One region of the Ensifer sp. EB106-03-01-XG145 genome, then DNA from elsewhere that is predicted to be linked to it. Evidence: riboswitches for the same ligand, from Rfam matches in the RefSeq annotation. Region 1 holds a riboswitch; each other region holds the start of a gene.
The links. Region 1 has a riboswitch for cobalamin ahead of AC3WWH_RS16120 (CbtB domain-containing protein). Riboswitches for the same ligand answer to the same signal wherever they lie in the genome.
Positions count from the first base shown of each region.

Region 2: it holds a riboswitch for cobalamin, as region 1 does, so the genes downstream of both, AC3WWH_RS04180 (aromatic ring-hydroxylating oxygenase subunit alpha) here and AC3WWH_RS16120 (CbtB domain-containing protein) in region 1, are expected to answer to the same signal.
Region 3: it holds a riboswitch for cobalamin, as region 1 does, so the genes downstream of both, AC3WWH_RS28265 (DUF1636 family protein) here and AC3WWH_RS16120 (CbtB domain-containing protein) in region 1, are expected to answer to the same signal.

Region 1 covers NZ_JBYTEC010000006.1:550-10,989, reverse strand. The annotation lists gene AC3WWH_RS16165 (very short patch repair endonuclease) at 1-42, shown strand, start outside; gene AC3WWH_RS16160 (hypothetical protein) at 903-1,256, shown strand; gene AC3WWH_RS16155 (glycoside hydrolase family 26 protein) at 1,425-2,441, shown strand; gene AC3WWH_RS16150 (DUF982 domain-containing protein) at 2,574-2,813, opposite strand; gene AC3WWH_RS16145 (GntR family transcriptional regulator) at 2,943-3,665, opposite strand; gene AC3WWH_RS16140 (DUF1194 domain-containing protein) at 3,871-4,665, opposite strand; gene AC3WWH_RS16135 (glucoamylase family protein) at 4,823-6,130, shown strand; gene AC3WWH_RS16130 ((2Fe-2S)-binding protein) at 6,127-6,975, shown strand; gene AC3WWH_RS16125 (CbtA family protein) at 7,026-7,823, opposite strand; gene AC3WWH_RS16120 (CbtB domain-containing protein) at 8,018-8,194, opposite strand; cobalamin riboswitch at 8,237-8,499, opposite strand; gene AC3WWH_RS16115 (TetR/AcrR family transcriptional regulator) at 8,498-9,190, opposite strand; gene AC3WWH_RS16110 (NAD(P)H-binding protein) at 9,294-10,124, shown strand; gene AC3WWH_RS16105 (anthrone oxygenase family protein) at 10,121-10,440, shown strand, end outside.
Region 2 covers NZ_JBYTEC010000001.1:862,544-872,983, reverse strand. The annotation lists gene AC3WWH_RS04210 (acyl-CoA dehydrogenase family protein) at 1-580, opposite strand, end outside; gene AC3WWH_RS04205 (transporter) at 768-1,757, shown strand; gene AC3WWH_RS04200 (BA14K family protein) at 1,805-2,257, opposite strand; gene AC3WWH_RS04195 (hypothetical protein) at 2,429-2,560, opposite strand; gene AC3WWH_RS04190 (glycoside hydrolase family 25 protein) at 2,664-3,815, shown strand; gene AC3WWH_RS04185 (FAD-binding oxidoreductase) at 3,820-4,914, opposite strand; gene AC3WWH_RS04180 (aromatic ring-hydroxylating oxygenase subunit alpha) at 4,916-6,160, opposite strand; cobalamin riboswitch at 6,265-6,473, opposite strand; gene AC3WWH_RS04175 (DUF6656 family protein) at 6,787-7,386, shown strand; gene AC3WWH_RS04170 (L-threonylcarbamoyladenylate synthase) at 7,466-8,440, shown strand; gene AC3WWH_RS04165 (FAD-binding oxidoreductase) at 8,585-10,018, shown strand; gene AC3WWH_RS04160 (DUF1217 domain-containing protein) at 10,089-10,440, opposite strand, start outside.
Region 3 covers NZ_JBYTEC010000018.1:46,674-57,113, reverse strand. The annotation lists gene AC3WWH_RS28280 (FecCD family ABC transporter permease) at 211-1,278, opposite strand; gene AC3WWH_RS28275 (ABC transporter substrate-binding protein) at 1,282-2,235, opposite strand; gene AC3WWH_RS28270 (ABC transporter ATP-binding protein) at 2,232-3,038, opposite strand; gene AC3WWH_RS28265 (DUF1636 family protein) at 3,115-3,528, opposite strand; cobalamin riboswitch at 3,634-3,849, opposite strand; gene AC3WWH_RS28260 (DUF1330 domain-containing protein) at 4,065-4,358, shown strand; gene aspT (aspartate-alanine antiporter) at 4,879-6,567, shown strand; gene AC3WWH_RS28250 (bifunctional aspartate transaminase/aspartate 4-decarboxylase) at 6,627-8,279, shown strand; gene aspT (aspartate-alanine antiporter) at 8,547-10,226, shown strand; gene AC3WWH_RS28240 (SLC13 family permease) at 10,308-10,440, opposite strand, start outside.

The DNA.
Region 1 (10,440 bases):
CTGCTCTCGCGGCGTTCGGAAGGACCGCGGCAACCTTCATAGAAAAAGAGCGTGTGAGAGTTTCGACGTTAGCGACGAAACCGTCCGAAGCATTGGAGTTCGCGATGTCTTTAAGTTTACGTTTACCAGTCAACGGGCGAGACTCGTAGGATCGAGAACGAATGGCTCATTGGAGCGTTCCGATCAGTGGTCGCCTCGGTCTCTGTTTAGACGCGTTTTTCTGAGGCCGTGAACGGTACAGCCCTTCTTCTTTTAACCACTTCACGCCTCGGCAAGAGTCGAACTATTCTCCTCGCGCGGGGCAACGGCTGAAATGCCAAAAAAAATGCCCGCAGGACGCGGGCAGTTTTGGAGTGGGCGCATACGCTCAAACATGTTGCGCCTGGCACCAAAGTGGCTGCCAGAGGTCAACGAACTGTAAATGCGCGGTGGCTAAAAATGAGGAATGGGCGCGCTGCTTCCGTTCCCATGGCGTGCCACGGACCGGTAAGCGCGGCGTTTGCGGTGCCATTGCCGCCGGTTTCCCGCTGCCGTACGAAATTTTTCCTTGCGAACCATCCGGCGTTACCGTTGCCGCATCTACCACCGGGCGTGGTGGCCGGCGGAGTGGGTAGGGTGGCCGGCGGTGGGCGCGTTCGCCTTCGCGCCTTCTGTCGGGCAAGCATCTGGTTTTCCTGCTTTGTCTCGCCGATCCCCATACCGTTTCCCGAGCCCAGAGTGCGGACGATCTGCGGCCGCGTTGGCGCTTGGGTAGTGCCTTCGGGCGCAACCGCTGGAAGAAAATCCTAAGAAAGAATTTGTTAATTTAAGCAATTTATAATGGAAAGGGGGGTTGAACAATGCCGCCATATCCCCCAAAGGAGGCACCGGGCGGCCATAGCCGCCAATTCGAAAGGATGCTTATGCGAGATAAGACCGCATGTGCCGGCGAAAGCCGAACCACCATTTCGGGTTTCAAGTATCTCGTACCGACCGCTTCCATTCTTGGCCTTCTGCTCCTTTCCGCCGGCTGCTCGTCGACGGTCATCGGTGAAACGCCGCTGTTTTCGTCGAGCCATTCCAGCGCCTATGCAAGCCCTTCGGTCAAGATCCGCAAGGAAGAGAAGCAGTTGCGGGTCGCCGAGGCTGATGAGGATGTGGTCGCGCCGCAGCCGGTGAAAAAGAGTGCAACCAGCTATCTGGGCCGCGCGCCCTATATCTGTTCGCCGAGCGGCTTCGGCCGCACGTCGCACTGCTTCCTGAGAGCTTCGCTCTAACCGGACTGTCTCTGTTCGAGTTTGCGTAACTCCGGTGCGGCGAGGCCGCCTCGGATCGTTTGGGGATCGGGGCGATCCCCTCTTTGGCGGTGACCTTCTGACCGCCGCACGCGTGATGTGTCCGGTTTCATTCGCGGCGTCGAGAGACGATCCGCCGGAGAATGTTCGTTGTCTGCCAGACTTTTGAGATCGGCCCTTGCCGCGGGAACGCTGGCGCTTTTTGCCGTCACAGGAACACCGGCGGCGCGCGCGGATGATCCGGCCGATGGCATCGACCGGGCGCTGACGACTGCGGCGATCGCGCCGCAGGCAAAAGGCGCGACGGAGAGGGCGGTCGACATCGGTGTCTACGATCCGCATGACGCCGTTGCCGACAGCGATGCGCTCGAGCTCGAACATGTCTTCGTCTACTGGCAGAAGCCGGACCGGGCGCTGTTGAAGCGCAAGATCGCGATCGCGGCGCGGCAGGGGCGGGCGCTGATGCTCTCGGTCGAGCCCTATACCCATGCCGCCGACTGGCGCGCCGGCGGCGAAAGGCTGTTTGCCGATATCGGCAAAGGCCGCTTCGATCGCGAGATTGGCGACGTCTGCTCCCGTGCGGCCGCTTTCGATGGCCCGGTCTATGTGCGGTGGGGGCACGAGATGGAGGACCCCGATGGCCGCTATCCCTGGGCGCGCCGCGACAAGGAAGGCTACAAGAAGGCGTTTCGATATTTCGTCGGCAAATGCCGGGAGCTGGCGCCGGAAGCGCGGTTCGTCTGGTCGCCGAAGGGCCATCGCAATCTCGCTGGCTATTATCCGGGTGACGATGTCGTCGATGTCGTCGGGATCCCCGTCTGGGGCCTGCAGAAGATGGATGTCGACTATTGGGGGCGTGAGCGTCGCTTCGGCGAGGCGCTGAACGAAAAATACCAGCGCGTCGCGGGCTTCGGCAAACCGGTGATGATCGCCGAACTCGGCGTCGCGGGCTCGGCCGACTACAGGCGCACCTGGTACAAGGAAATCCTCGACCAGCAGACCTATCGCCGGGCCTTTCCGCTCCTGACCACCGTCGTGTTCTTCAACGACAAGGAGCCTTACAAATGGCCGCTTGGCTATGGCTCGCCGGACTGGCGTCTCGACAAGGAAGCGCTGAAGGTGCTTGCCGACCGTCAGACGAAGGAAGCGGCCGAACTCGCCGACTGATCGTCTGTATTATTCGTCACAAAGTGCAATAGCGCGCTCGTGGGGTCTGGCAGCGTTCTTGGGGGGCGATGCGCCGATCGTCCTTCGGCGCATCGTGAGAGACCCGATCTACGGACCTTGGGGACTTCCACGTCAGGCCAGAAGCAGGCCCGATTCGCGGGCAGCGGCAGCAAAGCAGCGGCTGGCCCGGTCCGTACTCGTCAATCCATCCAGCGCGTCCAGGCAGCGCCTGAGAGCCGCGCGGTATTCCCGTCCGCGACGTCCCGGCCATTGCCGCAGCAACTCGACGGCTTCGAAGACCGTTCTGACGACGGTCTGCCGTTTTGCAGATAACCGGAGGGGGATGGGAGTGGCGAAGAACTTCTCGCTCATTTGCTTTCCTCGTTCTCAGTCTTTTTCGAGCGCGAGGCCAACGCTGTGGCGCGGGAATGGTTCCGCCGGATCAGCGACTTTTTTCGGCCCGTGAACTTTTCGTGATTCCCGGAGGGCTTGAGGCGGGCCCTAAAGCTCGAGTGCTGCCTTGAGGTCGGTCGATTTGTGGACGCGCAGGTCGAGATCGGCTTCGATGTGGTCGATATGGTGGACCATCAGTCTGGCGGCCGTATCGACGTCGCCGCGTTCCAGCGCGTTGACGATCTCGTCATGTTCGTTGTGGCCGCAGCTCGAAACGGTCGACTGGCCGTAAAGCGCGATCACCAGCGAGGAGCGGGCAATGAGTTCGTCCATGAAGCGGCGAAGAATGGCGTTGCGGCTGAGATCGGCGAGCGCCAGGTGAAAATCGCCTGATGCCTTGATCTCGGCGCGGCGGGCCGAGTGGCCGCGCTGTTCGGTGAGCTGCCGTTCGGCCGCCAGCATGCGCCGGAGCTCGGCGAGCTCGGCCTTGCCGATATGGGGCGCCGCTGCCCGAACGACGCCCGGTTCGATCAGCCGGCGGGTCGCGAAGATCTGGCGGGCTTCGTCGATCGAGGGATGGGCGACAAAGGCGCCGCGGTTCTTCTCGACGCTGACGAGCCCTTCATAGGAGAGCGCCTGCAGGGCGGCGCGCACCAGCGTGCGGCTGACATTGAAGAGTTCGCCGACATCGCTTTCGGAAAGCTTGGTGCCGGGGGCGAGCCGCCGCTCGACGATCGCATCGCGCAACGTGTCGCGGATATGCTGACTGCCAGTGTCGGCGGCGGTGTCTGTGGCCATGTCGGCCAGTGGAGGCGTGGTGGTCAAGGACATGAATCGATCCGCGAAATAACGGCTCATCTTATCGCCGGGCGAAGCGAAGGGAAACGACAATCTGACGCGCATGGGTTGCGCGCCGACAACTGCATGTTTCCTTAAATCGTACCCGATTTAAGGACGAAACATGCAGCGCTTCAAAGTGCTACAGCGACCATTGCGCGTCTGATAAGACGCGCGGCGCTGTAGGGGCGGCGAGGGGCTATTTGTCGAGTTCGGGATAGACGCGGTCGAGGAAGCCGGGCCTGAGCTTCTCGCCGATCAGGCAGTCGGATGCCGGAAGGGCATCGGCCAGGCGGACGGTGGGCGGCGGCGGCAGGCCGCTGACCTCGAGCACCAGCTTCTGGCGAATTGCGATCGAAAAATCCTCCGGCTCGTGCACCGGCAGCACGAAGGACCCGGGACCGCCGATGACGCATTCGGCGTAATACTGGTCGAGCGGGCCGGTCGAGACCGAGGGGCGGATGAGGATCGCAAGCCCGTTGATGGTGATGCCGCGGGCGACTGCCGTCTCGCGGGCGGGAATGACCGGCGGGCCGATATTGTTCGGGCCGTCGCCGGAAACGTCGATGACCCGGCGTATGCCGTTGAAGGCGTTCGAATCGATCAGCACCGTACCGTAGGTGATCGCGTTCGAGATCGACGTGCCGCGGCGGGTGCCGACCGGTCGCGCCTCGATCAGCTTGGCAAAGGCATCGGCGTCGGCGGCGGTGGAGATCACTTGCCAGGCGACGACGGAGGATTCGTTAACCGTTCCGGCCCATTCGAAATAGCCGATGGCGATCTTGCCCAGTTGCCCGCTTGCGACCGCATCGAGGAAATCGCGGTGCCGGAGCGCCTCCACGTAACCGGCGCGCTGGATGCGCGCCTCGTCCAGATCCATCGAGCCGGACATGTCGACGGCCAGGATCAGTTCGACATCGACATCCGTCGACGCGGCGGTCGATGGGCTCGGGCCACCACTCAATGAGAGGATCAACGCCAACACGCTCAACATCGCTTCAACCAGTCATTGCGCGCGGTCAGATTAGAAGAATGTAACACAGGATTGGATTTCGGCGACTATTTGGGTGTAGCTGGCCTTCAACAAAGAGTGATTTGCCGGCGTTAGCCCAGAAGTACTTGTGACTGGGGCCAGGGTCCGGAAGGGCGGAATGCTGAAACAGACGGAAAATGCCGAGCTATTTCAAACCGATGGCCTGCAGAAGGCGGCGTTCGGATACTTCCTCGATCACGCCGATCCGGCCACCGGATTGATCGCGGACACGTCGCTGCCGGGCGCGCCGTCGAGTATTGCGGCGACCGGTTTCGGCCTTTCCTGTTATCCCATCGGCGTCGAGCGCGGGTGGATTTCGCGCCGCGAGGCGATCGGGCGGGTGTTGACCACGCTGCGCTTCCTGGCCGAGAGCCCGCAGTCGCGCGACCAGCGGGCGAGCGGCTATCGCGGCTTCTACTATCACTTTCTCGATATGCGGACCGGCGAGCGCACCTGGCGCAGCGAGCTCTCGACCGTCGATACGGCGCTGCTGATCGCCGGATGCCTGACCGCTTCCGCCTATTTCTCCGGCGAGGACACACACGAAGGCGAGATCCGCACGCTGGCTGAAAGGCTCTATGCGCGGGTCGACTGGCGCTGGGCGTTGAACCGGAGTGACACACTGACGATGGGCTGGCGCCCGCCCGGCCGGTTCCTGAAGCATCGCTGGCGCGGGTACAGCGAGGCGCTGCTGCTCTATGTGCTGGCGCTCGGGGCGCCCGATCATGCGATCGAACCGGAGCACTACACCGCCTTTACGGAGGGCTACGACTGGATCGCGGTTGATGGCGGGCCTCACCTCCATGCGGCGCCGCTGTTCATCCACCTGTTCCCGCAGGCGTGGCTTGACCTTCGCGGTCTCGGCGATCGGCCGATGCGCGAGAGGGGGACGGATTACTTCGAGAACAGCCGGCGCGCCATCGCGCTGCAGCGCGACCATGCGTGGCGAAATCCCGGTGGCTTCGCCGGCTATGGCGAACGCCTCTGGGGGATCAGTGCCTGCCATGCGCCACGCGGCCGGCTGCGCCTCAAGGACGGACGCTGGCAGCGGCTTTTGGGCTACGTCAACCGCGGCGCACCCTTCGGTCCGGATGACGGCACGCTCGTGCCCTGGGCTGCAGCGGCCTGTCTGCCTTTCGATCCGGATGCGTCCCTATCGGCCCTCGGCCATGTCGCGGCCGGCTATCCCGGGCTTCTGAAGGAAGGGCGCTTTCCGGGCGGGTTCAATCCGAGCCTTGCTGGCGAGGGGCCTGCGGGTTGGATCGACGAGCGTGTCGTCGGCCTTGACCAGGGGCTCGTCGTGATGATGATCGAGAATTGGCGGAGCGGCTTCGTCTGGGAGCTGACACGCAGCCTGCCGGCGATCCGGCGCGGTCTTGAGCGCGCGGGATATGAGGGCGGCTGGCTGGCGACGGAGACGGCATGAATTCGAGAAATCACCAGCGGATGGCGCGGACGGTCGAGGGATATCCGCCGCAGGCGCTGGCAGTGGTCGAGCGGTTGCACGCGCAGTTCCCCGACGCCGGTGTCTCGCTCGGGCCGGCGGACAGTGCCTTCAGCGCACCGGCCGCCTTCTGGGCCGCTGGTGGGACCGGGATCGAGCAGAGCCTTGCCTATCAGGACTTTTTCGCAATCGGCATGACGGACCGGATTCGGGCGGCACATCTGATCGCCTTCTACAGCCGCCAGCTGAGTGTGGTTCTCGGCGCGCTCTATCTTGGCGCGGGTCTTCAGGCGCAGATCGCCGGGCTTCGCTTCGAAGAGTGGACCCGCCTTCACCAAGATCGGGAAGTTGCCGGCAAGCGTTATCATTTCCGCCTCGGTGTGGCGGAAGGGCCGCAGCATGCCGAAGGCATCAGCGCTTTCGAGCGCGGCTTCACGGCCCATCTGGCGCCGGTCATCGCGGTCCTGAAAAAGCGCACCGGGCTTTCTTCCGGGGCGCAGTGGCGGCTGGCAGCGGATTCCCTTGCCGGAGCGTTCCTGGAGATCGGTCGCGCGATCGGTGACGAGGCGCGCGGCATGGCCGAGGCGCTTGCGATCGTCAAGCGGCGGGGCTCGCGGTTGTTCTCGGAAGAGCTCTGCTACGAGGAGATCTCCGCGGTCGATCCGGCAAGCGGCGCGCAACTGTCGCGCCAATATCGGATCCGTTGCGGCTGTTGCCTCTACTTCCAAACGGAGGGTGGCAGCTTCTGCGATACCTGCGTCCTGCTGGAGCCGGACGATCGCCGCGCGCGGCTGGCCGCGCATCTCATGCAAAACGGCGGGGCCTGAACCCCGCCGTCGTTTGTTCAGGTGCCCATGGGGGGGCGTGATCGGCCGGATCAGTTTGCTCTCGCGAAACGCTCGTTGATGAAGCCGGAGACGACGCCAAGCACGATCCAGAAGGCGAGCGTGGTGGCGAGTGCGGCAACCGCAAACTCGGCGCCGAGTACGGCCGGAACGTTGCTCGTAATATCGACCGGCTGCGGCGCGCCGTAGACATGGGGTGCTGCGATCAGCACCAGGCCTGCGACCTTGGAGACGATCTCCTCGCGCAGGACGACGAGATAGAGACCGACTGCGGAGAGGGCGACGGTTGCCAGCCACCAGGTCTGGCGGTCGCCGAGTTCGGCGGCCGGGAAACCCGGCAGTTCCGGCGGCAGGCCGATTGCCGGCAGCATGTGCACGGCGAGCCAGCCGCAGGCGCCCCAGAGCGCGCCGTTCCGGAGCGTGATCGGGTAACCGATCACCAGGCTGACGCCGGCCAGGAGCAGGCCGAAGCCGGAGCCGGTGACGAGGTTGGCAATGAGTGTGCCGGAGAACCGGCTCATACCGAACATGATGCCGCCTTCCTCGTGTTCGCCCTCATGCGCATAGGCTGGCGTGATCGGCGACAGGGCATCGAGCATGGCGGAAAGCGGTGAGACCGCCTTCAGCGACGAATGCTGGTCATGGCCCTCGGCGGCGGGTTGCGTCGTTCCAGGCTGTGCAGCGGGCTGTTCGGTTGCGGCCGGAGCCTCGCCTTCGAATTCCTCCGCATGCAGGATCAGCGGGGTTACCCGAAATTCCTGGGCGCCGGTCATGAAGACACCGGCAATCAGTCCAGCCACGATCGCGGCCAGAAGCGTTCTGACAATCATCTTGAATTCCCTCGATAACGGCAAAAGCCACGCGCTGCGGCGTGGTTTGCAAGCCTTCCCGTTCTGTCATGCGGACGGCCGTTGCGCGCCGGACGAACCGGCATGCACAAACACCGACATCCGGCACAGGCCGGATGCGTTCATGTCCGCAGACACTTCGATGCGGAACGTGAGTTACGTTCCGGAACATCGTCTTAGTGGCAGGGGAAGCCGTAGGAGTGGCGGGTGTCGTGCGCGGTGTCGTGCAGCACTGCCGAGTTGGCAAGGCCGGCGCCGAAGACGAGGAATGCGCCGATGAAGAGCGCGATGACGCCAGCGGTCAGACGATCGCTGAGGGAGAGCGGAATGCTCGAAACAGTAGACGTAGCCATGACAACCTCCGTGATGGCATCGGGAAATTCCCGGTGTGGGCCCTATGCCCGTATCGAGTGGCAGGTTTCCTGGCTCACGGCGCTGGGCGGATTGCCCTTGATCTGCCTCGCCTTCCCAGATCGACCACCCTCTCGTGGTCTCTTCCAGTGGCTTCTTCCGGATCGCTCCGGAATGGCAGATCGACGTCGCTCTACAGTCGCGGGGTCGGCCGTGATGTGAATGCCCAGTATGGGTCCATCCGTCACGTTCCCGTTTACTCCCGAAACACGTTCGTGTCCCGGGAACCAATCGATCTCTGATGATTAGGATCGCACCCCTAATATGTCAATTGGACTTGCGCCGCCGCCCGGTCCATCCGCGACAAAATCGCGGATGATCATGCGTTTATAGGCCTCGACGATGCGGTCGCCCTCGGCGCGATCGACCGAGACCGCAAGCCGCATGGTGCAATCGCCGAGATGCATGATCAGGAAAGCGGCACTGTCGATGGTTTCGCGCGGCGTATCGGGCACGAGCCGGGCCCAGACATCGGCAAGCAGTTTTCCGCCGGCGCGGCTTTGCAGAAGATCGATCTCACGCAGCGCCTTGTCGGCCTGCATCGCCGACCAGATGTCGCGCATGACGGGCTCGGCCAGGAACATGTCGTAGTAGATGTCGAACAGCACACAGAAGGCGTCGCGTAGTTCCGCGAGTGATGTGACCTTGGCAAGTTCGGCAGCGATGCACTCGTTGCACACGGCATTGTAGCGCTCGGCCAGCGTGCGCACGATCGCCGCCTTGTCAGGGAAGTACTGGTAGAGCGAGCCGATCGAAATTCCAGCCTTTTCAGCGACTTCGCTCATCCGCATGGCGTCGCTGCCCTTTTCCTGAATGAGCGCCGTCGCGCAGGCAAGGATTTGTTCGACGCGCTCGCGGCTGCGTTTCTGGCTGGGCGTTCGGCGCAGCGCAGTCTCGTCTTCGGCGGGGACCGCGGATGGGCTTGTTTCTGTAATCATGAGTGATGCTCACATTTTGGCTTGACTCTTAAAATACGAGGATTTATCACATTTGCAAATGTGAGAGATGCTCATGTTTGTTGATGAACCTTAGGAGGAAGCGATGTCTCAGAAAGTCACACTGGTTTTGGGCGGTACCGGCAAGACGGGGCGGCGGGTGGCCGAGCGCCTTCAAGAGCGGGGTGTTGCGGTGCGCATCGGTGCCCGTTCGGCATCGCCGTCCTTCGATTGGACGGATGAGGCGACCTGGGCGCCGGCGCTTGAGAACGTGGATCGTATCTATGTCTGCTACCAGCCCGATCTGGCGGTGCCGGGCTCTGTCGAGACCATCCGCAAGTTCTCAAACCTTGCCGTCGGCGCGGGCATCAAGCGGCTGGTGCTCTTGTCGGGGCGCGGCGAGGACGAGGCCGAAGCGGCCGAGCGCGCGCTGCAGGCCTCCGGCGCCGACTGGACGATCATTCGGGGGAGCTGGTTCTTTGAGAACTTCAACGAAGGCTTCCTCGCCGAGGGGGTCTCAAGCGGTTCGGTCTTCCTGCCCGTGGATACAGTCACCGAGCCTTTCGTCAGCTGCGACGACATTGCCGACGTCGCGGTTGAAGCGCTTCTCGACGATGATCATGTCGGCAAGGTCTATTCTCTGACCGGTCCAAGGCTGATGACCTTTGCCGAAGCCGTGGCCGAGATCGCTGCCGCGGCCAAACGTCCGATCTCCTATCAGGCCATTCCGGTTGCCGACTTCGCCGCGCAATTGCAGGCTGACGGCGTGCCTGATGACTATGTCGAACTCATCCGCTATCTCTTCACCTCGGTGCTCGACGGGCGCAATTCGAGTGTGACGTCCGACGTCGAGCGCGTGCTTGGGCGGCGGCCGCGCGACTTTGCAACCTACGCCCGGGAAACCGCAGCAACTGGTGTTTGGAGTATTGCCGCATGATCCCGATGATCCCCGCTCTGGCGTTTGCCGCCGCGATCGGTTCCGGCCTGATGGCCGGGCTGTTCTTCATCTTCTCGGTCTGCATCATGCAAGCCTTGTCGCGGCTGCCGCCGGAGCAGGGGATCGCCGCGATGAACGCCATCAACGTCGTCATCCAGAACCCGATCTTCCTCAGCGCCTTCATGGGCACGGCGCTGCTTGGCCTGGCGCTGATTGTCGTCGCGTTCATTTCGGGCGGCGAGGGCCGATGGCTGCTGGCCGCGGGCGGCCTGGTCTATGTCGTCGGCGTGCTTCTGGTGACGATCGTCTTCAACGT
Region 2 (10,440 bases), on a different contig from region 1:
AGATCTTCTGGCCGAAGATGCGGTAGGTGCCGTCGTCGCGGCGCTCGGCGCGGGTCTTCAGCACGCCGAGATCGGAGCCGGCATGCGGCTCGGTCAGGTTCATCGTGCCGGTCCATTCGCCAGAGACCATCTTCGGCAGATAGGTGGCTTTCAGCGCTTCAGAGCCGTGCTTTTCCAGCGCCTCGACGGCGCCCATGGTGAGTGTCGGACCAAGCGCGAAGGCCATGGAGCCGGCGTTCCACATCTCCATGGCGGCGACATGCAGCATGTGCGGCAGGTTCTGGCCGCCGAATTCTTCTGGAGCCGTCAACCCGTTCCAGCCGCCAGCGATCCAATTGTGATAGAGGTCACGCCAGCCATCCGGCGTCTCGACCTTTCCTTCGACCAGACGCGAGCCCTGACGGTCGCCGACGTCGCCGAGGGGCGCCACCTCCTCCGTCGCGAATCGGCCCGCTTCCGACAGGATGGCATCGACCAGATCTTCGCCGAGGTCGCCGAGCGCACCCGATTGCAGCGCGTCGCCCATGCCTGCCACGTGTTTCAGCGTAAACGCGATCTCGTCGACGGGTGCCTTGTACATGATGATCCTCCCAGATAGCCAGGTCGCGCAGGGCGCATCCTCGTTGCGCCGAACACTATTGATTTTTACGTAAACGTCAACGTCAATTGCCGCACTCTGCCACGACGTCGCGCCGCTTCGACTGTAACAAAACTGTCATCAACGGCGCATAGAAGCCAAGGCATAAGGCTTTTGCCAAGGCGTTCAGATGAACCTGATTTCCCCCGAAATACCCGGCATCGTCTGGGCCTATCGTTTCCTGCCAGGCGAAAGCCGCTGCCAGCGCATCGCCACCGACGCTTCGGTCGACAGCCTGCTGACCGGCGAAGGATGGGTCTGGGTTCATCTGGCGCTCTCCGATGCACGCACGCCTGCCCTCATCGAGCGGATCGGCAACCTTCCGCCACTCGCGGTCACCGCGCTGACCAGCCACGACACGCAGGCCGCGATTACGGTTTCGGATGATATCGTACACGGCACGCTCGTCGACTTCGAGCGCACCTTCGATGCCGTGACCAAGACGATCGGCTGGCTGCATTTCGCCGTCAGCGACCGGATCATCATCACCACACGCCTGCATCCGCTGCGCAGCATCGACCGCGTCAAGGCGGCCGTGGAGAAGAGCACGAAATGTGCCCGCCCGATCGACCTCTTCGAGATGATCGTGGTCGAGTTCCAGCGCACCTTGATCTCGCTGGTTCTGGAATTGACCGAGGAGCTGAACGTCATCGAGGATCATGTCTATGGGGCGGCGGGACATCGCCAGCAGCCGGGGCTTGCGCCGCTCCGCCGCACGGTGGTGCGGCTTCATCGGCATCTGCGCACGATCCTGGCTTTGCTGAGGCGGGCGGCCGCCTCGGATGAAGACGAGGTGCCGCCCGGCTTCATCGACGTTGCCGAGCGGCTTTCGGACCGGCTCGAGGCGGTCGACCGCGACGTCTTCGCTTTGCAGGAACGGGCACGACTGCTGCACGAAGAAATCGACAGCAAGATCTCCTCGGAGACCAACCGCCACCTTTACATCCTGTCGCTGATGACCGCGTTCCTGCTGCCGCCGACGCTCGTGACCGGCTTCTTCGGCATGAACACCGGGGCGCTCCCCTTCGCCGATGGCAGCGGCACGCTCTATGCCGCGCTGTTCATCGCGTTTTCCATGGGCTTTGCCTGGTGGATCCTCAGGCGGATCGGGATTCTTTGAATGTCAGAGAAGAGGCCGGCGGCGAAAGCCCCCGGCCCTGCTCACCCTTAGCTATAGGGCGAATAGCACTGCTGGCGCGGGCCGCCATAGGGCTGATAAGTATTGTCATAGGCCCTGTAGGACCGGTACCGGTTGGCGCACCATTGCACATGGCGGCTGCCATAGACGGGAGCCGGACGCTCGTAGCGCGGAGGCTGGGCGATTGCCCCGCCGATGATCACGCCGGTGCCGAAGGCGGCCATCGGGTACCACCAACCGTTATAGTAACGGTATCCCGGACGGCGGTAGTTATAACCGCGGTAGCCATTGTAGTAGTAATAGTTGCCGCGGCGTTCATACCCCGGCCTGCGATACTGAACGTTCGTCGCGTCGTTCTGCCGCTCGACGCGCGGCGGCGTCGGCATGAACGCCTGCGACGGGGCCGCGGACGTCATCAGGACTGCCACGGCAATGATCGAAGAAAACCACCGGCTCTTCCCGGTCTTCAGCAAAGTCTTCATCAAAACCTCCATAACCGAATCCACGCTCCGCAGGGTGCCGAAAAATCGGGCAACCACGGGAACTTCAGCCTCTGCGTGATTTCACCCGGTTCGCTGCAAACCGGGGATGACCCTCAGCCGGGAAATCCGAAGCCAACCAGCAACGCATAAGTCACCGGTTTTGTTCCATCTTCAGGCATCGCGGCTGCTGCGGATCAGCAGCTGCAGATCGGCAGCAGTGACGGCTTTGGCGCATTCGTTCATCCGCCTGTCGGCGTCGAAGGCATCACGCGACACACCAATATTATGCAAGGCATTGCTCATATACAGCCGGAGGTCGGTATACTTTCGCGCGCCGCTCCAGCACAGTCCGCCTCGGGGGCTGGGATTTACGATACATTAACGATACTGTCGGCAATCTCAGAGAATGGCAAAGCGGTATATCTCCACCACAGGGATGATTCTGCGCCTCGCGACCTTTCTAGGTCTGGCTTTCGCGGCGGCGATCGCACGCGCCGGTGAACTGGAGCCCTGGAAGACCAAGTCCAACGCCATCATCGTCGATGCCTATGAGATGAACAGCATCGACTGGGAAACGATGCTTGCGGACAAGCGCATCTCCGGCTTCATCGCCAAGGCCTCCGACGGCCTGCCCGAAAGCTTCTCCTGCACCGGCGACCACAACGGCGACACCTTCAACCACTGCAAGACCATGTGGCGCAAATACGCAGTCAGCCGCGAGCTCTACCAGACCCGACGCATGATCGCCCGCACGCACGGGCTGCTGTGGGGTGCCTACCATCTCGCCCGTCCCGGCAATCCCGTCGACCAAGCAAACCATTTCCTCGACTACGCCGAGCCGCGCGACGACGAGTTGATGGTTCTCGATCTCGAGGGCATCGATGCCGAGAAATACATGTCGCTAGAGGATGCCGCGATCTTCGCCGGCCACGTCAAGACCCGCACCGGACGTTATCCGATCCTCTATACCAACCACATCACGGCCAAATATATCGCCGCGCACCGCGCCAAGCACCGGCTGCTGTCGCGCCTGCCGCTCTGGTACGCGCGCTACAAGCCGGATATCCGCCAGGTCTTCCCGATGGGCAATTGGGAAAGCTATGCGTTGTGGCAGTTCTCGTCCGGCATCAATTGCGGCAAGCGGCGTTGCCCCTACCGGGTACCGGGGACGCTCGACGATATCGACGTGAATGTCGCTGCAATGTCGCCGCTGGCGCTGAAAGCGATTTGGGCGCAGGGTGCCTTGCTGCCTGAAAAGCCATTGCCGCTCGCCCTCGTCGCTCAAGCCGAGCAAGGGACGGGCATGCACGCGGTCGCACGGGCGACCGCAACGCTTAGCGAGCCGCTGCTTGTCAGCCGTGCCGGTGCCACGAGCGGCGCCGGCAGCGGCGTCGACATGTTGGTGACAGGCTCGATCGACTTCGCTCGCCACGAGCGCGCCCTACAGGTGGCGGTCGCCGCCGATGACGCGGCACAGGGCGGTTGTGGCAGCGCAGTTGCCAATGCCGACACGCTACGGCGCGTTGCAATCAAGCCTGCGCCCTGCAACACGCCCTGATCCTTCAGGCTTCGATCTGGACATCTCCCAGCGGCCGCGAGCAGCAGGCGAGGATGTAGCCCTCGTCGATCTCGTCATCGAGAATACCGCCATTGTGGTTCATCTCGACCTCGCCCGCGACCTTCATCACCCGGCAGGTGCCGCAGATACCGCCCTCGCAGGCAGCGCCGATCCTCACACCATTGGCACGCGCCGTCTGCAGGATCGTTTGGCCGGGTTTCGCCTCGACCTCCTTGCCGCTCATGGTGAAGGCGACCTTGGCCGCCTGAACCTCACCATCATCGCCGGCACCGGCGCGCACGGCGATCTCTTCCGCGGCAGGTGCTGCCGCCGGCTGGAAGCTCTCCTCGTGATAGCGGGCCATGTCGAAGCCGGCTGCCTTCAGCATCTCGCGCACACCGCGCATGAACGGTTCCGGACCGCAGCAGAACACCGTGCGCTCCTGGAAGTCGGGAGCGAGCAACGGTAGCTTGGCACCGTCGATGCGGCCGCGCAGGCCATGCCAGCCGTGACGCGCCTCGTGCCCCTCGACGATGAAGCCGAGGTTCAGCCCGGACATCTGTGTCGCCAGAACCTCGAGCTCCGAGCGAAACAGAAGGTCGTCCGGCCGGCGAGCACAGGAGATGAAGGTGACATCGGTCTCCGGCACGCAGTCGGCCATCCAGCGCGTCATCGACATCATCGGGGTGATGCCGGATCCGGCGGAGATAAACAGGTACTTTTCGCCGGGATGACGGACGAAGCTGAAATCTCCGAGCGGTCCAAAAGCCCGGAGCTTCATGCCCGGCTTCAGGTGATCGAACATCCAGCGGGTGCCGACGCTGTCGGCCTGCGCCTTCACCGTGACGGCAATTGACAGCGGTCGCGATGGCGTCGACGACAGGGTGTAGGTGCGCATGACCGGTTCGTCGGCGACCGGCAATTCGAGGGTGACGAACTGGCCGGGCAGATAACGAAACCAGGCGGGCTTCTCCGCACGGAAGGTGAAGGTCATGACATCGGCGGTTTCGACAACCGCCGATGTGCATTCGAGCATCTGCTGCCGGTCGATCCAGACATGCAGTTCGTCGAAATGATGGAAGGAGGACGCCATCTGCATGTCAGGCGACCTTTGAGAGCGGAGCCGCATCGCCCTGCAGGCGCTGCTCCATGAACTTGCAGTACCATTCGACGAACTGCATCACGCCACCCTCGTGCTCCGGCGAATACGGACCGGGCTCATAGGCCGGCGAGCGGATGCCGAAGGCATTTTCCTCGACGATCTGGCGATCCTGGTCGTTGGTCTCGGTCCAGACATGAGTCAGATCCTCGAGCGTGTAGTCGACACCTTCGACCGCGTCCTTGTGGACCAGCCACTTCGTTGTCACCTGCGTGAGTTCCGGCCCCAGCGGCAACACGCGGAAGGTGATGGCGTGATCCGAAAGCACGTGGTTCCAGGTCGTGGGGTAATGGAACATCAGGAGCGTGCCGATCTGCTTCTGCCTGACATCGGCCGACAGCGCCCTTTTTACGGCGGGCGCACCCGACATGGTGTAGCTTTCGGCATTATCGACCAGCGGCATGCGCGCGGCGCGGAACTGGCCGGTCGGCGACATCCGGAACTCGCTCGGCAGGCCCTCGGCCTCGCACTTCGCCCAATGGGCGGCAATCACCGGATCGTCCTTGGCGCCCTGCACCCCGGTCGCGGTCGGCGCTTCCGGATAGGTCCGGCAGAGTTCGGGGTGATTGGCGGCGCAGTGGTAGCACTCGCGGTTGTTCTCCCAGACGAGCTTCCAGTTGCCCTTTTCGATGATGGTGCTTTCGAAGGCGACCTTGGTCTCTCCCAGCCGGTGCGGCGCGAGGTAGGGGAATGCCAGCTCGCGGAAGGCGGCGAAATCCGCCGGCGTCTCCGACAGGTTGATGAAGATGTAGCCGCCGACCGTTTCGCAATGGATCTGCTTCAGGCTGTGGGCTGCCTTGTCGAAGTCTTCGCCCATCTGGCGTGCGAAGAGCAGCGAGCCGTCGAGCTCGTAGGTCCATTGATGATAGGGACAGACGAGCTTTGCCGAAGAGCCCTTGTGCTGCGTGCAGACGCGGGAGCCGCGGTGGCGGCAGGAGTTGTGGAGCGCGCGGATCGTGCCCTGGCGATCGCGGGTGATGACGACCGGATAGTCGCCGACCTGGACGGTGAAATAGTTGCCGGCCCGCGGGATTTCGCAATCGTGGCCGATGAACAGCCAATCCCGATACCAGATGTTTTCCAGGTCCTGCCGGTAATAGTCGGGGTCGATGTAGAAGGCCCGATCGAGGCTGTAGCCGTCACGCCGGCCCTTCAGCTTGCGAAGCATATCGGTCTTGGTATCCATGTCCTGTCCTCATGCGCCATGTTTCGGAGAGGCAGGACAGGAACCCGCATGGGCGCACGCCCATGCGTTTTAGGCTCCGATCCGGCTGCCCGCCGCAACCCGTTACGGTTATGTCTGTCAAGGCTGGTTTCCGGGCTCAGGAGCCGTCCTTCGAAGGACCAGCCCGGCGCCTTCCCGGACGGAAAACCGTCCAGTGGCCTTTTGCCGAGGCTTTCGCTCCACCACCGTTGCGGGGGCAGCGCCGGGATTTGACCGGCTTCCCAATTCTCCGCCTTCCCCTTTGGAAGACGACACCTTGAGTAAGGATATGTAAGCGCGGAAGGCGCCTCGGCAGGCGCCGGATAGCGACATTCAATTCCAGAATGACGACACGATCGAAACCGCCTTTTGGAAACGGATGCGAGAATTTTTCACTTTATAAACATATAGATAGATCAAAAATTGGGCAGATGCCGGCTTTTGTGACTGACATGACGCAGACACAGGAAGGCTTCGCCCGTTTGCGACATTCCCATGAATGTGCAGGGGCATCTTCCGCGAACGAAAGGAAATCCTTCATTAACCATAAGCCACTAGGCTTGCCGGCGGACGAAGATGTCCGGCAGGCAGACGGCGCACTGACGATCATGGCAAAGTTCAGATATTACGACGCTGCGGCCGAGAAGCCGCCGGCGGTCATGCCGAAGACGGCCGTGCACACCGAGTTTCTGCGCACCGGCAGGATCAACCGCCGGCAATGGCTGCCGAGCGAGCGACGGTATCTGAGCTACGAAGAAGTCGCGGACAGGACCGGCAAGAAGCTCGCGACCGCCGGTGACACGACGCACAAGCGGATCAACGGCTTTCATGCCTCGATCCAGTTTCCCAAGCTGATTTTTCACCGCACGCTCGTCGGCAAGCCGCATCTCGGCTATTGCCATGTGACGGCGGCGCGGACGGCGGTCACGCCTTCCAAGGACATCAACTGGTCGTTCTACTTCGCCAATTTCTTCAGCGACCTTGGTGATGAGACGCATTTCTTCGACCGTATCCAGAGCGGCTATTCCCGCATGTATTTCGCGGTCGCGATCGAGCCGAACGCCGAAGACGGACAGATGGTCATCAACCGCAACGTCCGCGACAACGGGCTCCTCTTCCGCACGGACGACCCCAAGGTTGCTCTCAAGAACGTGCTGATGCTGGGTGCCCGGGACTCCGCGCTGCGCCGCATTATCCGCAGTCTCTGAGGCAGCAACCGAACGCCCCCAAAAAAATCGTTCTGTTTTCCCGGCACGTCCGTTAAGGAAGCGTCGGAAAGGAAACGGCATGGCAGAGATCATCGACACAGGCAGGGAACCGGACCGCGCGATCGAACGCGCCTGCGCCGTTCTTGCCGAAGGCGAACCGGTCGCGATTCCCACCGAAACCGTCTATGGCCTTGCCGCCGACGCCACCAATCCCGATGCGATCAGCCGCATCTACGAGATGAAGGGCCGGCCGCGCTTCAATCCGCTGATCTCGCATGTCTCCGACATGGCGATGGCCGAGGCCCATGTGCGCTTCGACCCGATTTCCCGACGCCTGGCGGAAACCTTCTGGCCCGGACCCCTGACGCTGATCTTGCCGCAGCGGCCCGATAGCAGCGTGCATGCGCTGGCCTCGGCCGGCCTCGACACGCTTGGCATCCGCATGCCCGACGGCTTTTCGCGCCGGGTGATCGCCCGCTTCGGGCGGCCGCTCGCAGCGCCCAGCGCCAACACCTCGGGCAAGATCAGCCCGACCAGTGCGGTCCATGTCGATGCGGATCTCGGCGAAAAGCTGAAACTGATCCTCGACGCAGGCCCGGCCGAAATCGGCTTGGAGTCCACGATCATCAAGGTCGATGGCGACGAGATCCGGCTGCTCCGCCCCGGCGGCCTCGATGCCGCAGAAATCGAGCGCCTGCTCGATCGTCCGGTGATCCGACCGGAAACGGCGGGAGCAACGATCGAGGCGCCGGGCATGCTGGCCTCCCACTACGCGCCCGGCGCGGCCGTCAGGCTCGATGTTGCCGATGTGCGTGCGGGCGAGGCCTTGATCCGCTACGGCGGCGGCCGGATCGCCGGCGAGGAACAGGCGGCCATCGTTCTCGATCTCAGCCCGACCGGAAATCTTCACGAAGCGGCAGCCAATCTCTTCGACTACATGAAGCGGGCCGACGCCAGCGGCGCTGCGACGATCGCCTTCGGGCCGATCCCTTCGGAAGGATTGGGAGAAGCGATCATCGACCGGCTGCAGCGTGCGGCGGCGCCGCGAGGGTGAGATCGCGTGCGGCTTCTCCTCCGCACCCCGCCCTCACCGGACGGCCGCGATTGCGGTTATGATCGCAGCCGATAGGAACCGAGGATCGTGTCTTCAGATCGACCGATCCGATAGCGCGCTCAAGCGCAGTGCGAAGGCAGACTCATGACGACCCTTCCCTCTCCTGAACTCATCGCCTCCTTCGTCGAGATCGTCGGCAGCGCCAATGCGCTCACCGCCGAAGCGGACAAGGCGCGCTATCTCGTCGAATCCCGCGGGCTCTTTCGCGGCACGACGCCGATGGTGCTTCGCCCCGGTTCGGTCGACGAAGTCTCTCGCATCATGAAACTCGCCAGCGCGACCCGCACCGCGATCGTACCGCAGGGCGGCAACACCGGCCACGTGGCCGGACAGATCCCGCGGGAAGGCAAAGCGGACATCGTGCTTTCGCTCGAACGGCTGAACCGGATTCGCGACGTGGATCCGGTCGGCAACGTGATCGTCGCGGACGCCGGATGCATTCTCGCCGACATCCAGAAGGCAGCGGACGATCACAATCGCCTGTTCCCGCTGTCGCTCGGATCGGAAGGCTCCGCGCGTATCGGCGGCAATCTCTCCACCAATGCCGGCGGCACGGCGGTGCTCGCCTATGGCAACATGCGCCAGCTCTGCCTCGGCCTCGAGGTCGTGTTGCCAACCGGCGAAATTTGGGACGGGCTGCGCCGGCTGAAGAAGGACAATACCGGCTACGACCTGCGCGACCTCTTCATCGGCGCCGAGGGCACGCTCGGCGTCATCACCGGCGCGGTGCTCAAGCTATTCCCGAAACCGCTTGGACATCAGGTAGCCTTCGCCGGTGTCGGCAGTGTGGAGCATGCGCTCGCTCTCTTCGAAAAGGCCGCCAGCCTTTGCGGGCCGGCGCTGACCGGCTTCGAGCTGATGCCGCGCCTCGGCGTCGAATTCACGACGAAACATATTCCCGGCGTTCGCGACCCGATGGACACCGTCCATCCTTGGTACGCGCTGATCGACATCTCGACCTCGGATTCGGCCGAAAGCGCCGAGCGCATGGTCAACGACCTCCTGGAACAGGGCTTTGCCGCCGGTCTCGTCGAAAACGCCGTGATCGCCGCCAACGAGACGCAAGGCAAGGCGCTGTGGCATATGCGCGAAAGCATGTCGCCGGCGCAGAAACCCGAGGGCGGCTCGATCAAGCACGACGTCTCAGTGCCCGTTTCCAGCATTCCTGCCTTTATGAAGGAGGCGGACGCCGCCGTCATGAAGGCGATCCCAGGCGCGCGCATCTGCTCTTTCGGCCACATGGGCGACGGCAACATCCACTACAACATTTCGCAGCCGGTCGGCGCCGACAAGCAGGCCTTCCTCGATCGCTGGCGCGAGATCAACGCGATCGTGCACGGTATCGTTCTGAGATATAACGGCTCGATCTCGGCCGAACACGGCATAGGCCAGCTGAAGCGCGACGAGCTCGCAGAAATCCGCGCACCGATCGAGATCGAGCTGATGCAACGGATCAAGCACGCCTTCGATCCGGCGGGCATCATGAACCCTGACAAGGTGCTGCGCGCCGACCGGTGAAGCGGGCAGTCTTCTGCGGCAGGCTTAAGCACCTGCCGCAAAGGGCTCGCTGCACTTTACGCAACCTGACTCAGCGACCGCCTGCGCGCAACTGCGAGAGAGACAGGAGCGTCTCGGCGCTGACGCCGCCTCCGCCGCTACCGCTGAGGATCGCCAGCCCCGGTGATACGTCCGTGTTGTTTTCGACGTCATAAAGTGCCGTGAACCGCTGCAGGAGCTTCTCGAGCTTCCCGGGATCCTGCAGATCCTTGATGTTGACGACGCGCTCGATATAGGCGGCCTGCGCCTCGATCTTGGCGTTCTGCAGCCCCTCCGGCATGCTGTAGGCCGTCTTGATAACCTGGAACAGGGCGGTCTCGGCCAGGATGTCGTAAGCCGTGTTGATCTCCGGGGCCTTGCGCTTGAAATAGAGCGCCAGGCGA
Region 3 (10,440 bases), on a different contig from region 1:
CTTCTGCCGGTCCTGCCCCTTTCGAGGCCTGATCGGGCAGCCATGCATGCGCTACAGCGCCGCGCGTCTTATCAGACGCGCAAAGGTCGCTGTAGCACTTTGATTTTCTGCATGTCTTTGTCCTTAAATCGAGTTCGATTCAAGGAGACATGCGCTAAGACATAGGCGCGGACCGGCCCATTTCCATGCATGCACAATTCGATGCTCGCCTTACGCGCGCCGCGTCAGGATGGCAACAAAGGCGATGCCGCCGACAATGCCGGTAACGACGCCGATCGGCATGTCCTCCGGCGCCATGATGACGCGGGCCACGAGGTCGGCCAGGATCAGCGTCAAGGCGCCAAAGAAGGCCGAGAGCGGGATGACCCGGACATTGTCGCTGCCGGCGAAAAGCCGCACGAAATGCGGCACCATCAGCCCGACGAAGCCGATCGCTCCGGAAAAGGCCACCATGACCCCGGTCAGGAGCGCGGTGACGACGAAGAGCGTCAGACGGAAGCGGCGCACGGGAATGCCGAGCGTCATCGCCGTCTCGTCGCCCATGGCAAGCGCGTTGATTTCCCGCGATCGGACGACCAGCCAGCCGAGCGAGACTGACAGCACGAGCGCCGGATAGATGAGATGCGGCCATTGCGCCAGGCCAAGGCCGCCGAGCATCCAGAAGATCACCGTGTGCGTCGCCCGCGGATCCCCCAGGAAGATCATGAGATTGCCGATCGACGTCAGCACGAAGGCGACGGCGACGCCGGCAAGCACCAGGCGATCGGCACTGGTGCCTAGAGCGCGGGAAACGAAAGCGACCAGCACGGTTGCCAGCAGCGCGCCGCCAAAGGCAAAGAGCGGCACCGTGAGAAGACCGAGGATCATTCCGGTGTGGAGCAGTGCGACGATCGCCCCGAGCGCGCCGCCCGAGGAGACGCCGAGCAGATGCGGATCGGCAAGCGGATTGCGCGTGACCGATTGCAGCACGGCGCCTGTCAGCGCCAATCCGGCGCCGACAAGCCCCGCCAGCATGACCCGCGGCAGGCGCACGTCCCAGACGATGCTTTCGCGCCCCGCCGACCAGAAGGCCTCGACGCTGCCGGGCGCGAGCTTGCTTGCGACGATCGACCAGACGGTGGTGACCGGGATCGGCGCCGAGCCGAGCGACACGCCCGCGGTCACGGTCAGGAGAAGCAGCAGCAACGCCGCAAACACCCCGACCCCGCCGCGGATCACCCGAACGGGAACAACCCGCGAAACGGCAGCGGGACCAGGCGACGTATCCTCAGCCAGCATCGGTTACAGGCCCTCGCCGTGAAAGACCTTGGCGAGCCGGGCGATGGCGTCGATGTTGCGCGGCCCCGGCGTCGCCTCGACATAATCGAGCACCACGAAGCGGTCGTTTTTCACCGCATCGATAGTGGCGAAGGCCGGATTGTTCTTCATGAAGGCGATCTTGTCCTCGGCTTTCACCTCGCCGTAGTTGACGATCACCACGACCTCCGGATTGCGATCGATCACCGGCTCCCAGGAGACCTCCACCCAGCTCTTGTCGACGTCGTCCATGATGTTGGCGCCACCGGCCGCCTCGATCATCGCCGTCGGGATGCCGAAGCGGCCTGATGTGAAAGGCTTTTCCTCGCCGGAATCATAGACGAAGACGCGGGTCGGCTTTTCGCGGCCGGCATTTGCCTCGGTGATTTCGGCCAGTTGCCGGCGGTAGCCGTCGACCAGCGCCTCGGCGCGATCCTCGACGCCGAAGATGCGACCGAGATTGAGAAGATCGACGAACGTATCGTCCATAGTCGGCTTCTCTTTGGCCATGACGTGGATGCAGGACTCGGTCAGCTCATAGACGCCGATCTTGAACGGCGCCAAGGTCTCGGGCGTCACCTCGCCGCCGACCTTCATGCCGTAGTTCCAGCCGGCGAAGAAGAAATCGGCGTCGGCGTTGAGGAGCACTTCCTTGGTCGGATATTTTTCCGCAAGCTCCGGCAGTTCCTTCACACCTTCGCGCAGCTTTTCATCCAGCGTCTTCCAGCCGGAAACGCCGGTGTAGCCGACCATGTGGTCCTGCAGCTTCAGCGCCAGCATCATCTCGATCAGATTGACGTCGTTGGCGATCGCCCGCTTCGGCGCAGCATCGAAGGTCACCTCGCGGTTGCAGCTCTTGACGGTAACCGGATAGGCGAGCGCCGGCACAGCAGTGGCGATGAGAAACAGGAAGGCAGAGGAGGCAATGTTGATCTTCATGAAATGGATCCCTGTCGAGGAAGTGAAAAGGAGAAACGGGCGGTGCCGGCAACGGCGGTGCTGTGGGCGGTGGCGGTGACACCGAAGGCGGAGGACAGCGCCCGCGGGCTCAGCACCGCGTCGGGTGTGCCAAAGGCGATGAGCCGCCCCGCCGTCACGATCGCCACGTCAGTCGCGAATTCGGCGGCGAGATTGATGTCGTGCAGCGTCGATACGATCGTCAGCTTCAACGTCTGCAACAGCTCGAGGATTTCGAGCTGGTGGCGGATGTCGAGATGGTTGGTCGGCTCATCGAGGATGATGATGCGCGGCTCCTGGGCAAGCGCCCGGGCAATCAGCACCCGCTGTTTCTCGCCGCCCGAGAGCGTCGAGAACTGGCGGCCGGCCAGATGGGCGAGATCGAGATGGGAGAGTGCATGCTGCACCCGCTCGCGGTCGGTGTCCGTCCAGCCGTTGAGCCCCTCCCGCTGCGGGATGCGGCCCATCATCACCACGTCGCGCACGCTGAAGGGAAAATCGCCGGGCATTTCCTGAAGCACGACGGCGATCGTTTTCGCCGCTTCGCGCGCCGAAATCGACCACAGGTCGACGCCGTCGACCTCGATGCGGCCCGCATTCGGCTGCACCGCCCGGTAAAGGCAGCGTAAGAGCGAGGTCTTGCCGGCCCCGTTCGGCCCGAGGATCGCAAGCCGGCTGCCCGCCTCGATCGCGAAGTCCATGTCGTCGACCAGGGTCAGCCCCGGGCGCGGCCCCCAGCAAAGCCCCTTAACGCGAAGGGCGGCTCCTGTTGCGGTGCAGGTCATGGTCTGATCCCACCCCGGCAGCGCCACGCGTCCATCCCCGACGCACCAAACGCGCTTGAGCGCATGCGTGTCGCGCTCATTGGAAATGGCCCGCAACGTCTTCGGAGACGAGCATGGCCGCCGGGATGCGGGCGAGCGTCTTGCCCTTCAGCCCGCGCGGCCGTTCGGCAGCCCGCGTCATGCCGTCGCCGCGCTCCACATAGGTGGCGGCAAAACGGACGAGATCGTCGATGTCCTCTTCCGGCGAAATGTCGCCAAAGAGATAGGTCGCCTTGCCCGTCGCCTGGAAGGCGATGGTGCAGGGGCGCGTGCATGCCGCCATGCAGACCGTGCCGGCAATCGAGAAATCACGATCGAGCGGCGCGCCGAGGGCGGCAATGCTGCGGTTAAGACGCTTTATCAGCTCGGCGCCCGGCATGCAGGGGCCGCCGGTAAAACGGCAATCGGTGCAGACCGTTATCTTATGCTGTCGGGAAGTCGGCTCAGCCATTTTCTCTCTCCGCCGGACTGACGGCAAGAGATGGCGAAGCGGCAGGATGACGGATGACCGTCGCGCGAAAGCCAGTTCTTTTCCATCGGAACACCCCGTCCGTTGTGGTTGATCGGTTCGATGGCAGGTCTCCTGGCTCGCGGGTCGCGGCGCATCCACGTCTTCCCGGCCTTTGGCCAGTGACATGGTGTGAATGCGCTGTCCGCTCACAGTTGCGGGGGCAGCCACGGTTTCGGTCCCGTCAGGGTCGTCCGTTCCGTGTTCCCTTTTCAGCCGCTTCCGCATTGTCGCGGACGCAGCACCATCGCGCTCTTCCTCGCATGAATCGGCAGCGGATACAACCGATGGGGTCGGGCGGCCGGGATCTATCAACATGCGGCGTTTCGTCATGCACTGACTGTTATAAAATAACATAACAACAATCAACAAGGAAATGATCCTAAGGCAGCCTGCCGGCCGCTGCGGGCGAGAGCCTCGCCTGACGGCGACGACCGGCGTATCCTTGCTCCTTGGCTTGTCGGGAAAGGAGCTCTGCCATGGCTGCCTATTTGATCGCCGATGTCGATATCACCGATGCAGCGACCTTCGAGGAATACAAAAGAGAGGTGCCGGCGACGGAGGCCCGCTATGGCGGGCGTTATCTCGGCCGCGGTGGCGCAACCCGGGTGCTTGAAGGCGACTGGGAACCGCACCGGCTCGTCATCCTCGAGTTCCCGGACATGCAAGCCTTGCTCTCCTGGTACCAATCACCGGAGTATCAGCGCCTGAAGACGATCCGTGAGCGCTGTGCCAGGACACGGATCATAGCACTCGAAGGCGTCGCCATCTGAAGCGGAGCGCAAGACTGGCCGCAATTGCCGGCCTTGCTCGTGAAACGAACGGATGAGCGCCCCCGTCACTTCAAGCTTCGCGGCGCGCGGATGAAGCAACTGCGGGGCATGTGCTCCGGGTCCATCGACATGCGGCGTTTCGTCATGTCCATCCGTTATGCGATAACATAAAAATACAACGCCAGAGTTGAATAGCCGGCGAAATCCGCCGTAGTGGGACCGTGTGCCTTCATCGGGACCGGCGCGCCGCCGCCCTCCCGAACTTGCCTTCGCACGACCGCCCGACCCGACGCTTTCGGACCGATGCCGCGCAGCGCTCATCAGCCCCCACTGGGCGCAAAAGCCAGAAATTTAACGTACGTTACGCTCACGTAACCCCAAGGCCGTTGAGAAAATCAGCAGCCGAAGCGACAATTGCCAAAGCTAGGATTGGGCATCGACAAGCCACCGATAAAATCAACTTAGCCGCGCAAGTCCCGAAATGAAGTGATGGCAACGCAACTTTCTACAGGGGATGGCAGTGAATCCAATTGACTTCTTCGTCGAGACGCTTCGGACCTATCCGCCGGTCGCCGTCTTCCTCGCCCTCGGCATCGGTTTCCTGATCGGGCCCATCAAGGTCGCGGGGTTCAATCTCGGAAACGTCACCGCTACGCTTCTGGCGGGTGTTCTCATCGGGCAGCTGGGCATCCAGGTTTCCGGTGATCTGAAGTCCACCTTGTTCCTGATCTTCCTGTTCGCCGTCGGCTACGGTGTCGGCCCGCAATTCGTGCGCGGCTTGAGCACCGATGGGCCGAAACAGATCGCGTTTGCGCTGTCTGTCCTGGTGCTGTGCCTCATCGTTCCCTATCTCTGCGCGCTGATCGCTGGGCTTCCGCTTGGCTACGGCGCCGGCATGTATGCCGGCTCGCAGACGATCTCGGCGGCGATCGGCGTTGCGACCGACCAGATCAATTCGCTCGGGCTGACGCCGGAGCAGGCCAAGACCTTTGCCGACCAGATTCCGATTGCCTATGCGGTCACCTACATCTGGGGCACGATCGGCTCTGCCATCATCCTCGCCCAGCTTGGCCCAAAACTTCTAGGCATCGATCTTCCGGCGGCCTGCAAGGAGTATGAGGCCAAGCTCGGCGGCGGCACCGAGAGCAGCGAACCCGGCATCACCCGCGCCTATCACGACTTCGGCCTTCGGGCCTATCGGATCGACGAAGCAAGCGGGCTAACCGGAACGCCGGTCAAGAACCTGCTTCCCGGCATTCGCGTCTTCGTCGAGCGCCTGCGCCGTGGGGATCAGATCATCGAAGCAGACGGCAACACCGTGCTGCAGCCGGGCGACGTCGTCGCCTTCTCCGGCCGGCGCGCCCTGCTCGTCGAAAACCTGGACAGCAAGCTGACGGAGGTCGAGGACAAGGAGCTTTTGAACGCGGAGGCCGAGATCGTCGACGTCTACGTGACCAGCAAGGCGCTGGCCGGAAAGACACTCGCCGAAGTCAGCACGATGGATTGGGCGCGCGGCGTTTATGCCCGCAAGATCGTGCGCTCGCTGGTCGAGATCCCGGTCCTTCCCGGCACGACCGTCGAGCGTGGCGACATCGTCACCATCGGCGGCGCAAGGAGGCACGTCGAAGCGGCGATCAAGGCTCTCGGCTTTGCCGATCGCCCGGTCGAAACCACCGACATCGCCTTCCTCGGCTGGGGTCTCTTCATCGGCGCGATGATCGGGGCGCTGACGATAACGATCGGCGGTATTCCGATCGGGCTTTCCACCTCCGGCGGCGCCCTGCTTGCCGGTCTCGTGCTCGGCTGGCTGCGCACCACCTACCCCGCCTTCGGCCGCATCCCGTCGCCGGCGCTGTGGCTGTTGAACACGCTCGGCCTCAACATCTTCATCGCCGTGGTCGGTATCGGCGCCGGACCGGGCTTCGTCGCAGGCCTCCAGGAGGTTGGCATTTCGCTGTTCATCTGGGGAGTCGTTGCAACCTCCATCCCGATGATCGCCTCGGTGCTGATCGGCCACTATGTCTTCAAGTTCCACCCGGCGATCCTGTTTGGCGCCTGCGCCGGCGTCAGGACCACGACCGCAGCGCTCGGCATGATCCAGGAGGCGGCCAAGAGCAAGGTGCCGGCGCTTGGCTACGGCATGCCCTACGCCATCGGCAACACGCTGCTCACCATCTTCGGCCTCGTCATCGTCATCATGCTCGCCTGAGGCGCGCCGGCGAACCGAGACCATTGTTCCAATTTCATAGATCACAGGGAGTGTGGATCATGTTGGACAGAAAATTCTACGACAGCATTTCCGATCTCAGCCCGTTCGAAATCAAGGACGAACTGATCAAGCTCGCCAAGACGAGCTCGCAGAAATCCGCCAAGGCCTTCCTCAATGCCGGCCGCGGCAACCCGAACTGGACGGCAACGCGCGCCCGCGAAGCCTTCTTCCTGCTCGGCCAGTTCGCCCTGACGGAGGCTAAACGCGCCTACTACGATCCGAAGGCGGGCGTCGCCGGCATGCCGCCCCAGGACGGCGCGCATGCGCGGTTCCAGAAGTGGATCAAGAAACAGCTTCAAAGCACGGAAACCGTGGACGAGGACGACGAAGGCGTCCCGGCCGCCAAAACCCTCGGTGACGCCGTCGCCTATGCCATCAACACCTTCGGCTTCGACCCGGATGGATTCGTGCATGAGCTGACCGACTCGATCATCGGCGACAACTATCCGGTCCCCGATCGGGCGCTGCATCACAACGAGATCATCACCCACGAATATCTGATGTGGGCGATGTGCGCCGGCCACCGGCCAAGCGTGAAATTCGACCTCTACCCGGTCGAAGGCGGCACCGCCGCCATGTGCTACATCTTCAAGGCCTTGAAGAACGCCCGCATCCTCAACGCCGGCGACACGATCGCGCTCGGAACGCCGATCTTCACGCCCTATCTCGAGATGCCGCAGCTCGAGGATTACACGCTGAAGACCATCAATGTCAGCGCCGAGCAGGAAGACCGCTTCCAGTTCACCGACGATGACATCAAGGCGCTGGAAAACCCCGAGGTGAAGGCGCTGTTCCTGGTCAACCCCGGCAACCCGTCCGCCGTCGCGATGGATCCGGATTCGATCAAGCGCCTTGTCGATCTCGTAAACAACAAGCGACCCGATCTGATCATCCTTACCGATGACGTCTACGGCACCTTCGTCCCGGGGTTCCAGTCATTGCTCGGCCATCTGCCGCGCAACACCATCGGCGTCTATTCCTATTCGAAGTACTTCGGCTGCACCGGCTGGCGCCTCGGCGTGGTGGCCGTTGCCCAGGACAATATCTTCGACGAGAGGATCAAGGCGCATCCCGAGCCGATCCAAAAGCTTCTGGAAAAGCGCTACAAGGCGATGACGCCGAAGCCGCGCGAGGTGAAGTTCATCGACCGCATCGTCGCCGACAGCCGCGACGTGGCGCTGAACCACACCGCCGGCCTGTCGCTTCCCCAGCAGGTCATGATGTCGCTCTTCAGCCTGGTCGAGCTGATGGATGTCGAGAAGGCCTACCAGAAGGCCTGCATCGCCATCTGCACGAAGCGGTTCTGGAACCTCGTAAACGGCATGGGCGTCGAGTCCAACCCGGGCATCTATTTCGACCACTATTACGGCATCATCGATTTCGAGTTCTGGCTGCGCAAATATGTCGGGCAGGATGTTGTCGAATGGGTGAAGGACAACATCCATCCGCTCGACATTCCCTTCCGACTGGCCGAGGACCACGGCATCGTTCTCTTGAACGGCTCCGGCTTCGACGCGCCAAACTGGTCGGCGCGCGTTTCCTTCGCCAACCTCAATGACGACGCCTATTCGCAGATCGGCCGTGCCGTGCGCTCCGTGGCGCGTGGCTACGTGCAGACCTACCAGGCGGCCAAGGGCCTGAAGATCAGCTAGTCGAGCAAGGCGGCCGGCAAACCCGTCGGCCGCCTCCCCCTACAGCGCCGCGTTCAGTTAGACGCGCAAAGGTCGCTGTAGCACTTTGAATTGCTGCATGTTTTTGTCCTTCAATCGGCGACAATTGAAGGAAACATGCGGTAGGGCGTGAGCAGACGTCCTGTTACCCAGCCACCCCGGATTTTCCGGCAGGGTCCTGCCGGCAAGTGAGCAGCGCATCATCAGGCTGAAGGCGCTCCTTCGGCATGGAGTTGGGAGTAAAGCGGCGTGATCGATCACCTGTTCGGCATCCTCAGGGCGCATCCGGAGCTTGCCCTGTTCCTCGCGCTCGGCATCGGCTACGCCGTCGGCAAGATCACCATCTTCGGCGTGACCATCGGCGCCGTCACCGGTTGCCTGCTGGCGGGCGTGCTGATCGGCCAGACGGGCGCCGAGCTTTCGAACGACGTGAAACAGGCGTTCTTCCTGCTGTTCCTCTTCGCCATCGGCTACCGCACCGGCCCGCAATTCTTCCAGAGCCTCAATGCCGATGCCCTGCCCCAGATCGCCGTCACGGTGACGCTCTGCGTCGCGGCGCTCGCGGCGGCGATCCTTCTTTCGATCCTGTTCGGTTTCGATCTCGGCACGGCCGCAGGCGTCCTTGCGGGCGGGGCAACGGAATCGGCGACCGTCGGCGTCGCCATCGACACCTTCCGCAAGACGGCGCCAACACCCGAAGCCACCAGCCAATTCGAATCCGCCGTGGCCACCGGCTTTGCGGTCGCCTATCTCGTCGGCGTCGTCACCGCGATCCTCGTCCAGTCGCAGCTCGCACCGCGCATGTTCGGCCGCAGCCTGAAGGAAGCCTGCGCCGAGCTCGAAGCCGAACTCAACATCGCCCCGGAGAACAGCGGCGATACCGCCCGCCGCGAGATCGAAGCGCGCGCCTTTGAGATCGCCGATAATCTGGTCGGCCTGACCGTGGCGAAAGCGGAGGCGCGAGTCCCTGAGCATCAGAAGGCCTATATCGAGCAGATTCGCAGGGGCAATGAGATCATCTCCCCCGCCCCGCAAGAGCGACTGCAGGCCGGGGACATCATTGCGGTCGCCGGGCTTCGCGGTTTCCTGGTGGAATATGCCAGCCGGATCGGCACCGAGATCGATGACCGCGAGCTTCTCGACATTCCGGTCGAAATTCTCGACGTGGTGGTGACCAACAAGGACGTCGCCGGCAAACGCCTTTGGCAGCTCAAGCAGCAGCCCGAGGCGCGCTCGGTCTTCCTGCGCGGCATCCTGCGTGCCGGCCAGCCGATCCCGATTTTCCCCGGGCTGACAATCCGCCGGGGTGACGTGATGTCGATCGCCGGTGCCAGGCGCCATGTGGAGGATGTCGCTGCCCGGCTCGGCTATGCGGATCGCAAGACGACGGCGACCGACATGGTCTATGTCGGCGTCTTCATTTTCCTCGGCGGCCTCATCGGCATACCCGCGCTGAAACTCGGAGCCCTTGAAATCGGCCTCGGCGTTGCGGTCGGCGTCCTGATCGCGGGTCTCGTCGCCGGCTGGCTGCGCTCGGTCCGGCGCACCTTCGGCTTCGTGCCGGAGGCAACCCTCTGGTTCTTCGACAGCGTCGGGCTCTGCGCCTTCATCGCCTGCGTCGGCATCTCGGCCGGCCCGAGCTTCGTCACGGGCCTCGTTCAGTCCGGTCCGGCGCTCGTGATCGCCAGTCTGCTGATCTGCCTGATTTCGCACCTCGCAGCACTTGCGCTTGGCCGTTGGGTCTTCCGCATGAACGAAGGCGTGCTCGCCGGCACCTGCTGCGGCGCTGGAACCTCGGCGCCGGCGCTCGCCGCGGTGCAGGAGGCTGCCGGCAGCCAGGTGCCAACCCTCGGCTACGGCCTTGGCTATGCGATCGGCAACGTGCTCCTGGCGCTCTGGGGGGCTGTGCTTGTCACGGTTCTTGGGTAGCGTCTAAACCGCCGACGTCAGCATGCCGTGCCGGCCGATTGCTGCGTCATGCACGGAGCGGCCTGACGTTAGGTCAGGAAACTACCGCAGAGGCCAGACCACCATCAGCGTCGGTATGCTGACGATGACAATCACGAGCGAGAGCGGCAGGCCGAGGCGCGGATAGTCGCTGAACCGGTAGCCGCCCGGACCCATGACCAGCGTGTTGCACTGG